Linked DNA regions of Companilactobacillus allii. The protein of the gene in region 3 interacts with the protein of the main gene of each other region in a pairwise test. Links are inferred from orthologs where the notes say so. Each region holds a gene or a part of one and is shown on either strand. Other genes may lie near its edges.

Region 1 (2,807 bases), 2.0 Mb from region 3 along the record:
TTAGGAGGCTAATTTACATAACAAAAGGCACATGATGCAACTCACTTAGTGCTGCTTTCTTCCGAATCTGACACGATTCACAAGAGCACCATTGCCCTAAGGCCTTTCGGCAATAACTATCATACTATAAATTAATTCTTTTTACCACTATTCAGACGGATTTCTCTAAAGAAGTTTCTTAAAAGATCCCCAGTTTCTTTTTCCTTAACATTTGCCAATACAGTTGGCTGATGATTATAGCGTGTCTCAGTCAATAAGTTATTGATGGATCCTACCGATCCTGCTTTAGGATCATTAGCACCAAAAATGACTTCTTCAATACGACTATTAATAATAGCACCAGCACACATTGGACATGGCTCAAGCGTCACAAAAAGACTTGTGTTCTCTAATCTCCAACTGCCAATAGTTCTACAAGCTTCTTCTATTGCAATTATTTCAGCATGCTTAATAGCATCCTGAGTCTCTTCTCTTTCGTTAGATCCACGACCAATTACTTCACCAGTTGTATTATTAACAATAATACAACCGATTGGAACCTCTGATCTACTCTTGGCTTTCAAAGCTTCACCAATAGCTTCGTCCATATAATTATTAATTTGTTCTTCCGAAAAAATCATATTATTATGCCAACTTGCTTCTCAAGATATAATATCCCTTAGATTTAGTAACGACATCAACATTACCATAAGTAGCTTCCATTAATTTTTTAGCTGATGGAGCACCTTGTTTCTTTTGAATAACTATCCATAGCTCGCCGTTTGCCACTAAGTGACTTGCAGCACCACTAATTATTCCAGAAACAACATTTTTACCAGCACGGATTGGTGGATTAGAAACTATCAATGAATAATTTTCAGTAACTTTTTCATACATATTGGATTCAAAAATATTAATATTATTCACTTTATTGGATTTAGCATTCTTTTTAGCAAGATCTATAGCACGTAAATTAACATCCGTCATGTCTACATTACGCTGGTCTTGTTCTTTTGCTAGAGACAACCCGATTGGTCCATAACCACAACCTACATCTAAGATATTACCCGCAGGAATGTTTTCAAAATCAATTGCCTCAATCAAAACTCGTGATCCAAAATCCACTGTTTGTCGTGAGAATACCCCACTATCTGAAGTAAAGGTAAAATTATTATTTCTTAAAGTAAAATTGAAATCTTTTAGTTCATGTTCTAGATCAGCTGAATTCTCAAAATATTGATTAGCCATATTGGTTTCCTTCCTAAACGAAAATGAGAACAAAAAAATAATCCTCTTACGAGGATTAATTTTATCATAATAAACTTATTAAAAGTTATTATTTCAATGTAACTGTTGCGCCAACAGCTTCAAGTTTTGACTTCATGTCATCAGCGTCAGCCTTAGCAACGCCTTCCTTGATAACCTTAGGAGCACCATCAACAAGGTCCTTTGAGTCCTTCAAGCCAAGTCCAGTGATACCACGAACTTCCTTGATAACCTTAACCTTTTCTTGACCTGCTTCTGTAAGTTCAACATCAAATGAATCCTTTTCAGCAGCAGCTTCGCCACCTGCAGCAGCACCTGCAGCAACTGGTGCAGCAGCTGTAACGTCAAATTCTTCTTCGATAGCCTTAACAAGGTCGTTAAGTTCTAGAATTGAAGCATCTTTTAAATCATCGATAATCTTTTGTGTATCTAAAGCCATTTTAATGTCCTCCAAATTATGTTTGTTTTTTAATTAAGCAGCTGGTTCGTCGTCTTTCTTTTCAGCAACAGCTTTAACAGCCAATGCGAAGTCGCGAACTGGAGCTTGTAATACAGATACCAACATAGATAGCAAGCCATCTCTGTTTGGTAGTGTTGCAAGTGCTTGAATTTCTTCAAGTGTAGCAGCCTTGCCTTCGATGATTCCACCCTTGATTTCAACGGATTCAACATCTTTGGCATATTTAGCAGCAACCTTAGCAGGTGCAACTGGATCTTCATTAGAATAAGCGATGGCTGTTGGGCCAACGAAGAATTCTTCAAGACCATCTAATCCAGCTTCTTCAGCAGCACGTCTTAAGACAGTGTTCTTAATAACCTTCATAGTAGCACCTTGCTCACGTAATTCGGCACGCATAGAAGTAGCTTGTTCAACTGTAAGACCTAAGTAGTCAACAACAATAACTGACTTAGCATCCTTTAAACTAGCAGCAACTCCTGTAACTAGTGCTTCTTTTTGTGATAATTTTTCTTGCTTCATTTTTATGTTTCACCTCCACAATTTATTTAGTTAACTCTACAAATTTCGGCTAAAATAAAATCTCTGCGCCCGAAAGACACAGAGATTAATTAACAATCTTCTGGCCTCGGCAGGATATTAAGATTCACATCACCTGAGTCTTCGGTAGAAATCAACTATTGTACGTTATCATTATTTTGGTTATTAGTCAACACTAAGCGTTGATCTTTAGACCAGGGCCAAATGTTGATGTCATATTAACACTAACAATATAGTTACCCTTCAATGATGCTGGACGTGCCTTTGCGATAGTTTCGTAGAATGCGTCAAAGTTAGCAGCAATCTTCTCTGTATCAAATGACAATTTACCAATAGGTGCGTGAATCAATCCATTAGGATCTACACGGTAAGTAACTTGTCCAGCCTTAACATCGTTAACAGCCTTTGTAACATCCATTGTTACAGTACCTGTCTTAGGGTTAGGCATCAAGCCTTTAGGTCCAAGTACACGACCTAAACGTCCAACTTTAGCCATCATTGGTGGTGTTGCAACAGCAACATCAAAGTCCAACCAGCCATCTTGGATCTTTTCAACAAGATCATC
Region 2 (2,924 bases), 2.0 Mb from region 3 along the record:
AGTGACATTATATCTTTTGGCTGTTCAACTACCAAGATTGTTGATTGGTCACGATCCTTATCACTACAAATGGAACAAATATCATCTGTTGTAATATTGCCACAGATCTTGCATGACTTAAGGTCTGTCTTAGCAGACATTAAGTTATCAGCAAATTCTTGTACCTGACTTTTGTCCATTCCTAATGTAAAGAACGCCATTCTAGTGGCCGTTTTACGACCTATTCCTGGTAATGTCATATAACTATCAATTAATTTTGAAATTGGCTCTGGATATCTCATTGATTACATCAACCCGTTTGTGTATTTGCCTAACTTAGCATCTTTATCTTTGTCGACCTTTGAAAATCCATCATTCAATGCATCAATCAACATATCCTGCAATGTATCTGGATCATCTGGATCAATAATCTTTTCATCGATTTTTATATCTATAATCTTTTTATCACCATTCATTTTAACAACTGCAAAGTCGTCAACTGAGTTACCAACATATTCTGTTTTACTTAATAACTCTTGTGCTGCTGCTACTTCTTTTTGCATTTTTTGAGCTTGGCGCATGATGTTACCCATGTTTCCACCCATTCCACCCATATTTGGCATTCCTTTACTCATAATAATTCCTCCTTAATTCTTATTAGTCATCTTTAATTTCAACTGCTCCATCATTACCAAATAACTTTAAAGCCTCATCGACAGTTGGATCAGTCTGTTTTTGTTCTTGTTTAGATTCTACATTTTCACTCTTAGATAAATCAATATTATTATCAATGTATTCTTTACGTACTACTGGCCATTGTGCTTTCGGAACTAAGACGATTTGATAATCTTTTTTTAACAGTTTACTTACATTATTAGTTAACTCGTCAATGAATTCATGATCTTCTTGTGCTTTTTCAAACCACATTTCATAATCAAACGCCACGACAATACCGCTGTCACAAGCAGCAACTGGATCTGAAACACTCATTATCGAACGTTGTGTAACTGAAAGCATACTCATCAAATCAGGCCAAATATCCTTCACAGTAATTAAATCTTTTTTTGTGGCCTTTTCCAATACTTGATAAATTGCTGTTTTATTGATACGAACTCCGCCAGCACGTTTAGTGGGTTTTGTACTTGCAGTTTTTTGTTCAGTTCTGTGATTAGAATTATCAGATAACTGTTTAACTTCTTGTTTAAGACTAACAATTTCATCACTTAATTTATCAATTTCACTATTATCAACGATAGGAGTCTGTGAATTTTGCTTTGGAGCAGTGATTTGAGGTTGTTGAATTTTAAGTTCACTTATTTTTACCGTTAAAATTTCCATATAAACGTCAGTTTGATTAGAATTCTTCAGGTTTTTTTGGGTCGCACTGACTTGATCAACTATATAAAACAACCTGGCATTATCAAACTTCGTAGCAATAGTTAACAATTCATCTGTCATAACAGATTTGTCCATTTGATCAGATAGATCTGAATTAGAATTATACAAAATCAAATTACGGCAAACTCGAATTATCATCTCAGTAAATCGTGTTGCTGAACGTCCACTAGCAAGTATCTGATAAAGACTATTTAAGGCATCTGCTGGCTTATTATCAGCAATAGCAGTCATATAGGCGACTATTTGTTCATTACTAAGGGCACCGGTAACTTCTTGAGCATTTTTTAAGGTCAACTCATCATCGCCATACGACAATGCCTGATCCAAAATGCTTAGTGCATCACGCATACCACCTTCAGCTGAGGCCGCAATAATGTTCAAAGCTTCTTCATCATACTTAATATTCTTATCATTCAAAATATAAACCATACGTTCTAATATATCTTGACGTGAAATTCTTCTAAATGTGAAGCTTTGGGTTCTAGATATAATTGTTGCCGGAATTTTTTGTGGTTCAGTCGTTGCTAAGATAAACATTACATTGGCAGGTGGTTCCTCAAGTGTCTTTAACAATGCGTTGAAGGCACCTTGTGAAAGCATATGTACTTCATCGATAATATAAACTTTGAACTTAGCTTCGGTTGGTGCATATTTGACCTTATCACGAATATCACGAATTTCTTCAACACCGTTATTAGAGGCGGCATCTATCTCGATAACATCATTCAGTCGATTCTCATTAGCTGCAAGACAAATCTCACATTCATTGCATGGTTCACCATCATGAGGATTCAAGCAGTTAACAGCCTTAGCCAAAATCTTAGCACAAGACGTTTTACCAGTACCACGAGGACCGCTGAATAGATAAGCATGACTGGTCATTTTACTAGCGACCGCATTACGCAAAGTCTGTGTAATAACGCCTTGACCAATTACATCTGAAAAAGTTTGGGGACGCCAAACTCGATATAGTGCTTGATATGCCATACTTCCTCCTTACATAACTACAGTACTTAAATTTTACCACAAATAACTACTTTAACTTATAGATTTAATATTCAGAATATTTTCTTAAAAAAGTGAAATAAAAAACTCCTAATCTTTTAGATTAGGAGGCTAATTTACATAACAAAAGGCACATGATGCAACTCACTTAGTGCTGCTTTCTTCCGAATCTGACACGATTCACAAGAGCACCATTGCCCTAAGGCCTTTCGGCAATAACTATCATACTATAAATTAATTCTTTTTACCACTATTCAGACGGATTTCTCTAAAGAAGTTTCTTAAAAGATCCCCAGTTTCTTTTTCCTTAACATTTGCCAATACAGTTGGCTGATGATTATAGCGTGTCTCAGTCAATAAGTTATTGATGGATCCTACCGATCCTGCTTTAGGATCATTAGCACCAAAAATGACTTCTTCAATACGACTATTAATAATAGCACCAGCACACATTGGACATGGCTCAAGCGTCACAAAAAGACTTGTGTTCTCTAATCTCCAACTGCCAATAGTTCTACAAGCTTCTTCTATTGCAATTATTT
Region 3 (9,068 bases):
GATCTTCATAACGTTTGTTGTACCACTTTCACCAACTGGAACACCAGCAACGATAAGAATTAAATCTCCTTCTTTAGCAAAGCCAAGTTCTTGAGCTTTCTTAGAAGCAAGATCAAACATTTCATCTGTATTAGCAGGTTTGTCAGCAACGATAGGTTGTACACCCCAGTTAACTGTCAATCCACGTTGTGTTGTTTCGTCGAATGTAATAGCAAGAATATCAGCACTTGGACGATACTTAGAAATCATACGAGCTGTGTAACCTGATTTAGTAGCTGTAACAATTGTCTTAATGTTCAATTCTTCAGCAGTTCTAACAACAGATTCACCGATTGATTCTGTAACGTTTGAGCCTTTGTATTCTTCGAATCTTTGAATAGCCAATTGGTTACTCTTGTCTAATTCTTTTTCTGTACGTTCGTCAATTTTAGCCATTGCTGCAACTGATTCAACAGGATAATCACCGTTAGCACTTTCACCAGAAAGCATAGTTGCATCTGTACCATCAAGAACAGAGTTAGCAACATCAGTAACTTCGGCACGTGTAGGACGTGGGTTTTCTTGCATTGAATCAAGCATTTGTGTAGCTGTAATAACTGGTTTACCTAAAGCATTACATTTTTGGATCAAGCTCTTTTGAACAAACGGTACGTTTTCAAATGGAATTTCAACACCCATGTCACCACGAGCAACCATCAAACCATCTGAAACCTTCAAGATAGAATCGATATTGTCGATACCTTCTTGTGATTCGATCTTAGGGAAGATTTGTACTTGTTCCATATGTTTTTCTTCAAGAATTTCACGAATATCAAGAACATCTTGTGCTTTACGAACAAATGAAGCTGAGATGAAGTCAATAGCGTTGTCACAACCAAAACGAATATCACTGGCATCTTTTTCTGTGATACCTGGTAGGCGAATTTCAACACCAGGTGCATTAACACCCTTACGTGAACCGATCATACCGTCATTTTGTACTTCTGTAACTAATTCACGGTTTTTGTCATCTTTTTCTGTAATCTTAAGATCAACAAGACCATCATCGATCAATACGTGACCACCGACATGTGTATCATCGTACAAACCAGGATATGTAACAGCAATCTTTTCTGGATTACCAGTTAATGAATCATCCATAGAAATACGGATTGTTTCACCGATTTTAGCTTCAAACTTGCCACCATCTTGAACAGTTGTACGGATTTCAGCACCCTTTGTATCAAGAACGATACCAACTGTCTTACCTGTAATCTTTTCAGCTTCATGAACCATGTTCATACGTGATAAATGTTCTTCATGATCACCATGTGAGAAGTTGAAACGGAAAACATTTGCGCCTGATTCAACCAACTTTGTAATTGTTTCAATATCATTAGATGCGGGTCCAAGTGTACTTACGATTTTTGTTCTTTTCATCGAGAAATCTCCCTTTTTTATGTTATTCGTCTTTATTGTAACAAACTATCTGCTTAATGATTGATTTAAATCGTATAAACTTAAATCAGGTTTGTGCTTATTATCAAACAGATCAAGCATATTATGGTATGTCAACTTGTTGTCTTCAATACCAATGGCTACTCCACCTTTGCCATCTTCAAGAAGATCAACGGCATAAGCACCCATTTTACTTGCTAAAACACGATCCCTTGCAGTAGGTGAACCACCACGTTGTACATGTCCTAAAACAGTGCTACGTACTTGGAAGTCACCATAAGAATTAAGCTTGTCAGCAAATTCTTGAGCATGCATAACACCCTCAGCAAGAACAACAAGCATATGCTTCTTGCCCTTTTCACGGCCTTCTTTAATACGTTGAGCAACTTCGGCAATATCAAATTCACGTTCAGGAACGATAATTTCTTCGGCACCACCAGCAACACCAGACCATAAGGCGATATCGCCAGCACCTCTACCCATTACTTCAATAACAAAAGTTCTTTCATGGGAAGTAGCTGTATCTCTAATTTTATCAATTGATTCAATAACAGTACTTACGGCTGTATCAAATCCAATTGTAAAATCAGTATAAGGAATATCATTATCAATTGTACCTGGTAGACCGACAGCATTATATCCATGCTCTGTTAGACGCAAAGCACCGTGATATGAGCCATCTCCACCGATAACAACTAATGCATCAATTCCAAATTTCTTAAGTTGTTCAATACCCTTAAGCTGACCTTCTACTTTGGCGAATTCAGGATATCTTGCAGAATACAAGAAAGTTCCACCACGTTGAATACGGTCAGATACATCAGCAGCTGTTAGTGGGAAGATATCCCCAGCAACTAATCCTGCATATCCATAATTGATACCAAACACTTCAAGTCCCTTGTCTAGGGCTCTACGTGTGACTGCTCTAATAGCAGCGTTCATTCCAGGGGCATCTCCACCACTGGTTAAAATACCAATCCGCTTCATTTGTTCACACTCCAAATTTATTTGTTTCAAAAACAAAACCTTATAAAATATAACATTTTTAGAGAATAGTTTGTAGGGTTGAAAACGTTTTAAGGTGAAATTAGTCACTATTTTTAAGGAAAACATTTTTTTTGCCTAATAAATCTTCTAACTTTTGCCCAATTTCATCAGAAAAGTTTATCCAACGATTCGACTTTAAGATTACTGCCTGCTTAGTTCTCTCTCGATAAAGTATCACTGGAATTTTCCCAGGTGAACTTTCTATCAATTTATATAGTTTTGACAAATTGTCTTCATTATCAAACGCAAAGCTTACTCTTAAATATAATTTATTTTTAGGTAACTTAACTGTGTATTGTTTGGGATCGTTGAATTTATCGGCAATAAATTCCAAATCCCCCCTCATTCCATCATCTGCACGACCAACAATTAGAAAAATTTTGCCTTCTAATTCAACATTTTCTAATTTCTGAAATAATTTTGGAAAAATTGTTACTGAGATGGAACCAGTTTCATCTTCTACAGTCGCAAAACACATTTTCTGCCCCTTTTTAGTTCGAATAACACGTGGACGCTTTATTAATCCTAAAATAGACACATTGCTCTTTTTGAAATCCTTCAAATTAGAAATTTTAACTGTATTTATATTTAATAACCGCTCACGATACTTCTCAACCGGATGTCCCGATACATAAACTCCTAGAAATTTTTTTTCTTGATTTAATTTTTCAGTTAAAGAGTAGTCATCCACAACATTTTTCTTCGGATCTAAGACATCAAATAGTGATAAATTATCCCCCGCAAGTTGCATACTCTCTATTAAGTCTTTGAAATCAAGCATCAATTCCCGTCGATTACGATTAAACGAATCAAATACTCCTGACAAAATCAATGGATCCAAATAGTCATCTTTAACAAATCGAATATCTATTCTTTGTAAGAAATTCAACACACTAGTATACTCACCATTTTTTTGACGTTCTTGAATTATATTTTCTGCTAAATCTCTTCGCATCCCTTTGACACTTAAAAATCCAAAGCGGATACCGTCATCATCCATTTTAAAAGTTGCATTACTTTGATTAATATTCACGTTTTTAATTGGAATAAATTTATCTTTAGCAGCTTGAATATATGTTGTGATTTTCTTTTCACTATTTAAATTAGCATTCATCAGACAGATAAAAAATATCTGTGGGAAATGAACTTTAATATATGCCAGCCAAAAAGCCACCATGGAATAAGCTACAGAGTGAGATTTATTGAATCCATAATTACCAAATGTTTCTATATATTTGTAAACCTTCTCAGCCGCATCACGATCATGGCCTAGCTTTACAGCACCTTCTACAAACTTTTTGCGATTTTCATCCATCAATAATTCATTTTTTTTACTAATGGCACGCCGCAAAATATCGGCATCTGCTAATGAAAAACCAGCCATCTTTGATGACGCCTGCATAACTTGTTCTTGGTATACCAAGATCCCATACGTTGGCTCAAGTATCTTTTCTAGTGAAGAATCCGGATATGTAACAGGTTCTGAGCCATGTTTACGTGCAATAAATGTTGAAATATTTTGCATTGGACCAGGACGATACAGCGCATTAGTTGCTACAACATCATTAAAACTAGTCGGTTTCAATTGCCTCAAGACACTTTTAATTCCGTCAGATTCAAATTGGAAAACACCATCAGTATCCCCTCTTTGAAACAATTCAAGAGTTTTTTGGTCATTCAAAGGAATTCTTTCTGGAACGAACTCTTTTTTATATTTCTTAGAAATAAGTTTAATCGCTTTATCCAATATGGTTAGATTTCTTAAACCTAAGAAATCCATTTTAAGTAATCCAACGCTTTCAACATTATTCTTTGTTTGCTGAGTCAGATTAATCCCGTCATCTTCCAACTGAACGGCAACGATATCAGTCATTGGCTTTTTACTCAAAACAATTCCTGCAGCGTGAGTAGAATAATGTCTAGGAATACCCTCAACTCTTCTAGCAACCTTGAAGATCAATTGATTCTCCTGGGAGCTTTCAACTAGATCCTTTAAAGTGTTAGATTCGTTAATTGATTCTTCAAGCGTAATATTTAACTTACGTGGAATTGCATTTGACCATTGAGTCAATTGAAACGATGTTTGACTAAAAGTCCTAGAAATATCACGCAAAGCCATTTTTGCAGCTAATGTGCCAAAGGTAATAATCTGTGCCATATGAGTTGATCCATATTTATCATGCATATACATTACCATTTCGTCTCTGCGGTCATCTGGGAGGTCTAAATCGATATCTGGCATATTTACCCGTTGAGGGTTTAAAAACCGCTCAAACAGCAAATCATACTTTATAGGGTCCACTTGCGTTATTCCTAACGTATACGAAACCAATGAACCAGCTGCTGACCCACGTCCAGGACCAGTTCTAATACCGACTTCGTGTGCATGCTTTATAACATCCCAGACTATCAAAAAGTAATCCGAGAACCCCATCTCTTCTATAACACTCAATTCATAATTCAGACGTTTAACGTAATCACTTGTGACTTTACCATCCAGTCTTTTATTTAATCCTCGAGTGGCTAAATCTCTCAAAAAACTTTCTGACGTTAAATTATTCGGTGATTCAAACTTAGGTAATTGCGTTTCCTTAAATTCAATTTCAACATTACATTGATCAGCAATCTGATTAGAAGTCGCTACTGCACTTTGCATATCAAAATTTGCAAAATCAGTTTCAAATACATCAGCTTTCCGTAAATAATGATCACCATTTTCAATTACCTGGTTAATATTTTCAAATTTTTCCCCAGTTCTCAAATTATTTAATACCTGATACGATAAGTGATCATCTTCGTTTATATACCTAACGTCGCCAAGTGCTGACATTGGGATATCAGTACTATTTGAGATTTCTTTGATCTGTTTTACATTATCAATTTGTTCAGAATATAATCCCACTCCTAAAAAAATAGAATTAGGATCTGTTACATCTTTTAATTTTCTAAAATAGTCTCCAGTATTATCTGAAACCAAGATTTCAGACTGATCAGCTGGAGTGATAACAAATATATCTGACATAAATTGCTTGATAGAATCAATATTTATAGAATCATGAGAAGACATTATTTGTGAAGATATTTTTATAAGATTATGGTATCCAGCATCGTTTTTTGCCAATAAGATAAGTGAATAAGTATTTACTTCATCTTGAATACCAAGTAGGTTTGCAACCATTCCAATAATTGGCTTCACTCCAGATTTTTTAGCATACTTATAAAAATCAATTGAACCATATAAATTGTCTATATCAGTTAGAGCAATCGATGAGTAACCTCGTTTACTAGCCTCATCAACTAGTTCAGGTAGCTTTACGGGACTGTGCAGCAAACTAAAACTGCTCATCACTTGTAATTGTGTTTGCATTTTGTCGCCCCCTTTGGTTAAAATTATATCAAAATCAGATGGAACTTTATTGGGCAAAATCTGTTTTTGTGCTAAACTACTGGAGAAAGTGAGATGGAAGAAATGAGATATGTTGCTGTAATTTTTTGGGCAATTGTTTTAGGTCAAGTTGCTGGATTTATTGGTGGTGCATTGAACCAACAAACATTTAGTTCAGAACAAACAATGATTGTTACTGTAGTATTTGCCATTATCTTCAGCATAATTCCATTGCTGCTAGATAGTGATAAAAAAGATCGCGCTTAATCAATAAGCGCTTTTTTTGTGTCTTTAAAAGTTTATCTAAGCATTACAACTATACACGATATTTTATCAAACAAAAATGAGACTATATTTATCAGTAATTTAAACTGATTTAATAGTCTCATTTTTTATTTAGTAATATACATATAAAAATCACTAGTTGCTAAATTAACATTGTAATTAATACCTTTAGAAGTTATCTGTTTCATGGTAGTAGTTCCACCTTGAGCATCTTTAACCTCTTTACCAAGATCTTTTACAACTTGCTTACCATCAGCACCAATAAACTGAGAAATAAGTACTAGGTCAGTACCAAAGGCCTTCATACCCTTTTTAGATTTCATAGTTTTATAAGTAATGTTCATAGCAAGACCCATCATCTGTCCATTTTGAACATTGATTCGTAACTTAGTTCCATTAGAAGTCGTATATTTAAAAATACCATTTTGGGCTATTAAAGGTAATTGATCAGTTTGATTGCCCATCTTCAAATTCATGAAATTATACTGTTGAGCAAAAGTTGTGTAATCAATTAAGGTCTTGGATTTTTTTACTTTAACGATAGATGTCTTAGTATCATCACCCTTTGTGGCCTTAATTCTAACATTTTGCGACTTGTTTGAAACAGGAACAGAGATGGCGAAGTGATCATCACTGACAGAGACCTTTTTAGTCACACCACCTACTGTATAAGTAAGTTTGTCATAATCAGTTGCTTTACCTTTAACAACAGCAACTAAACCGTTAGCAGAATATTCATCTTTGGTGGTTGATAAATCTAGTTTTGAACATCCAGTCAATAATATGAAGAATACAGGCACTAACATTAAAAATAAATATTTTAACTTCTTCATTGTGATTTCCCCGTTTATTAAAAAAAAGCCAAGCATAATTTACTTGGCTTTTAATTAAGCTTCTTTCTTATCTTCGATAACTTTTTCACCCTTGTACATACCTGATGGTGATACATGGTGACTAATACGATATTCACCAGTAGCAACGTCGAATTGCATGTTTGGTGTATCTAATTTGATATGTCCACGTCTTTGACGTTTTCTTTGTTTTGATGTTTTTCTCTTTGGAACAGCCATATTTAAAAACTCCTTTATTTATATTACTTAATCAAATCTAACGTTTAATATAATACTATCATAAAAACGTTTGAGCAAGCAAATTTACTATTTTGTTTGTTTTTTCGTCTGATTTTCCTTTAAAGCATCGGCAATTTGACTATCATTCGATACTTTTACATTAGAAATTTGTTTCTTAGCACTTCTGGATAATTTATTATTATCCTTTTTACTACTTCCAGAACTTGCCAAAAGCATAGTAATAATTGCCCCTAGCAATAATGACACAATAATCAAAATAATCAATGGTAATTTAACATGTGTGAAACCAAAACTAACTGTAACTGGATTCACATTCAAGACCGCAAAAATAACCACGATTAAAGCAATTATCAGCCCAATTACAAATTTTGACTGTTTACTACTCATAAAGTCATCCCCTACTTACGATTTCCTAAAGTTGCGGCAAAATAATCTCCAACATTTGGTGCAAGCTTATACAATACTGCACCTAGTTCCATCAATCTTGGTAAATTTATTTCACGTTTATTTGTATTAAAAGCACCAACAATTTTCCATGCTAACTTGTCTGGATCCAAAACAAATGCCTTTACGGAATCCAAGTAACCACCGTTATGATCAGCAATACTGAAGAAATTAGTTGCAACCGGACCTGGGTTAATAGTTGTTACTTTAACATTCAATGGCTTAAGTTCCAACCTTAAACCATCAGAAAATGCAATAACAGCTGCTTTGGTTGCCGAATAAACAGATGATTTAGGCGTTGACATTTTACCAGACATTGAGCCCACATTAAGTATGTGTCCATGACCGTTATCAATCATTTTCCCAGCAACAAGTCTTGTCATTAACATCAATCCTAAGACATTGACACGAAACATTTTTTCAACTGTAGCAAAATCAGTATCCAAATATTTTGAAAAATCACCAAATCCAGCAGCATTTACTAATATATCAATATTTTCAAAAATTTCAAATGCCTGATCAACACCAGAGTTGATTTGTTTAGGATCACTCATGTCGATCAAAATATATTCATGATGTGCAGATTCAGCGCCAACACGAATACATTCATTTTTTACTTGAGAAAGTTTATCTTCATTACGAGCAACTAAAATTAAGTTGGCACCTAATTTAGCAGCGTTGATAGCAACATCCTTACCAATTCCAGAAGATGCTCCAGTAACTAAAACTGTTTGATTTAATAGATTACTCATCACTTAATCCTCTCTAGAAATATTGTATGCACTCTATATTTTAAATGGTACATCATAAATGTCAAAATCATTAACTACTTTGGTGTTCTTAAAGATTTGTTGAGCTTCCTTTTGTAAAATCAATGAACCCTTACCAGTATAGCGAGCTGAAATATGAGTTAGCAATAATCCTTTAGCATTACACTTTTTAGCCACTTCAGCTGCCTTTGTGGCTGTTGAGTGGTAATAACTATAGGCAAGCTGTTTATCTTCATTAGAGAAAGTAGACTCATGCACGATAACATCGGCGTCTTGTGACAATTTATCGATCTCTGGTGTATAACGAGTATCTGAAATAATTGAGACCACTCGACTTGGCTTATCTGGACCTATAAAATCTTTACCATTCAAAACGGTACCATCATCCAAAGTTACAGTTTTGCCACCTTTAAGTTGACCAAAAATCGGACCATTAGGAATCTTATATTTCTTTAATTCATCAACTAAAAGTTCACCAGTTCGCGGTTTTTCAATAACACGGTATCCAAAACATGTAATACGATGCTTTAATTTACCAGCCACAACACGAAATGTCTTATCGTTAAAGACTTCACCGCCGTCTTTTAGCTCAATATATTTAATCCTATA

What was found. The genes of interacting proteins can lie anywhere in the genome.
Region 1: the proteins of dnaE (region 3) and rplL interact in binary tests that used the Escherichia coli proteins (3 or more experiments, as listed by UniProt). The link is inferred for Companilactobacillus allii from one-to-one orthologs.
Region 2: the proteins of dnaE (region 3) and dnaX interact in binary tests that used the Escherichia coli proteins (3 or more experiments, as listed by UniProt). The link is inferred for Companilactobacillus allii from one-to-one orthologs.

The regions. Positions count from the first base shown.
Region 1 is NZ_CP019323.1:66,888-69,694, forward strand. It holds rplL (50S ribosomal protein L7/L12), read right to left. Parts: upstream 1,685-2,807; coding sequence 1,316-1,684; downstream 1-1,315. Other genes in the region: BTM29_RS00350 (nucleoside deaminase), read right to left, coding at 132-620; BTM29_RS00355 (class I SAM-dependent methyltransferase), read right to left, coding at 625-1,227; rplJ (50S ribosomal protein L10), read right to left, coding at 1,718-2,224; rplA (50S ribosomal protein L1), read right to left, coding at 2,418-2,807. UniProt on the Escherichia coli protein: The binding site for several of the GTPase factors involved in protein synthesis (IF-2, EF-Tu, EF-G and RF3). Is thus essential for accurate translation.
Region 2 is NZ_CP019323.1:64,403-67,326, forward strand. It holds dnaX (DNA polymerase III subunit gamma/tau), read right to left. Parts: upstream 2,365-2,924; coding sequence 637-2,364; downstream 1-636. Other genes in the region: recR (recombination mediator RecR), read right to left, coding at 1-281; BTM29_RS00335 (YbaB/EbfC family nucleoid-associated protein), read right to left, coding at 285-614; BTM29_RS00350 (nucleoside deaminase), read right to left, coding at 2,617-2,924. UniProt on the Escherichia coli protein: Part of the beta sliding clamp loading complex, which hydrolyzes ATP to load the beta clamp onto primed DNA to form the DNA replication pre-initiation complex.
Region 3 is NZ_CP019323.1:2,086,381-2,095,448, forward strand. The notes cover bases 2,325-6,182. They hold dnaE (DNA polymerase III subunit alpha), read right to left. Parts: upstream 5,852-6,182; coding sequence 2,525-5,851; downstream 2,325-2,524. Other genes in these bases: pfkA (6-phosphofructokinase), read right to left, coding at 2,325-2,424; BTM29_RS10375 (YjzD family protein), read left to right, coding at 5,945-6,136. Also shown: pyk (pyruvate kinase), read right to left, coding at 1-1,419; more of pfkA, read right to left, coding at 1,465-2,324; BTM29_RS10380 (hypothetical protein), read right to left, coding at 6,262-6,987; rpmF (50S ribosomal protein L32), read right to left, coding at 7,042-7,224; BTM29_RS10390 (lipopolysaccharide assembly protein LapA domain-containing protein), read right to left, coding at 7,312-7,632; BTM29_RS10395 (SDR family NAD(P)-dependent oxidoreductase), read right to left, coding at 7,644-8,441; rnz (ribonuclease Z), read right to left, coding at 8,475-9,068. UniProt on the Escherichia coli protein: DNA polymerase III is a complex, multichain enzyme responsible for most of the replicative synthesis in bacteria. This DNA polymerase also exhibits 3' to 5' exonuclease activity. The alpha chain is the DNA polymerase catalytic subunit.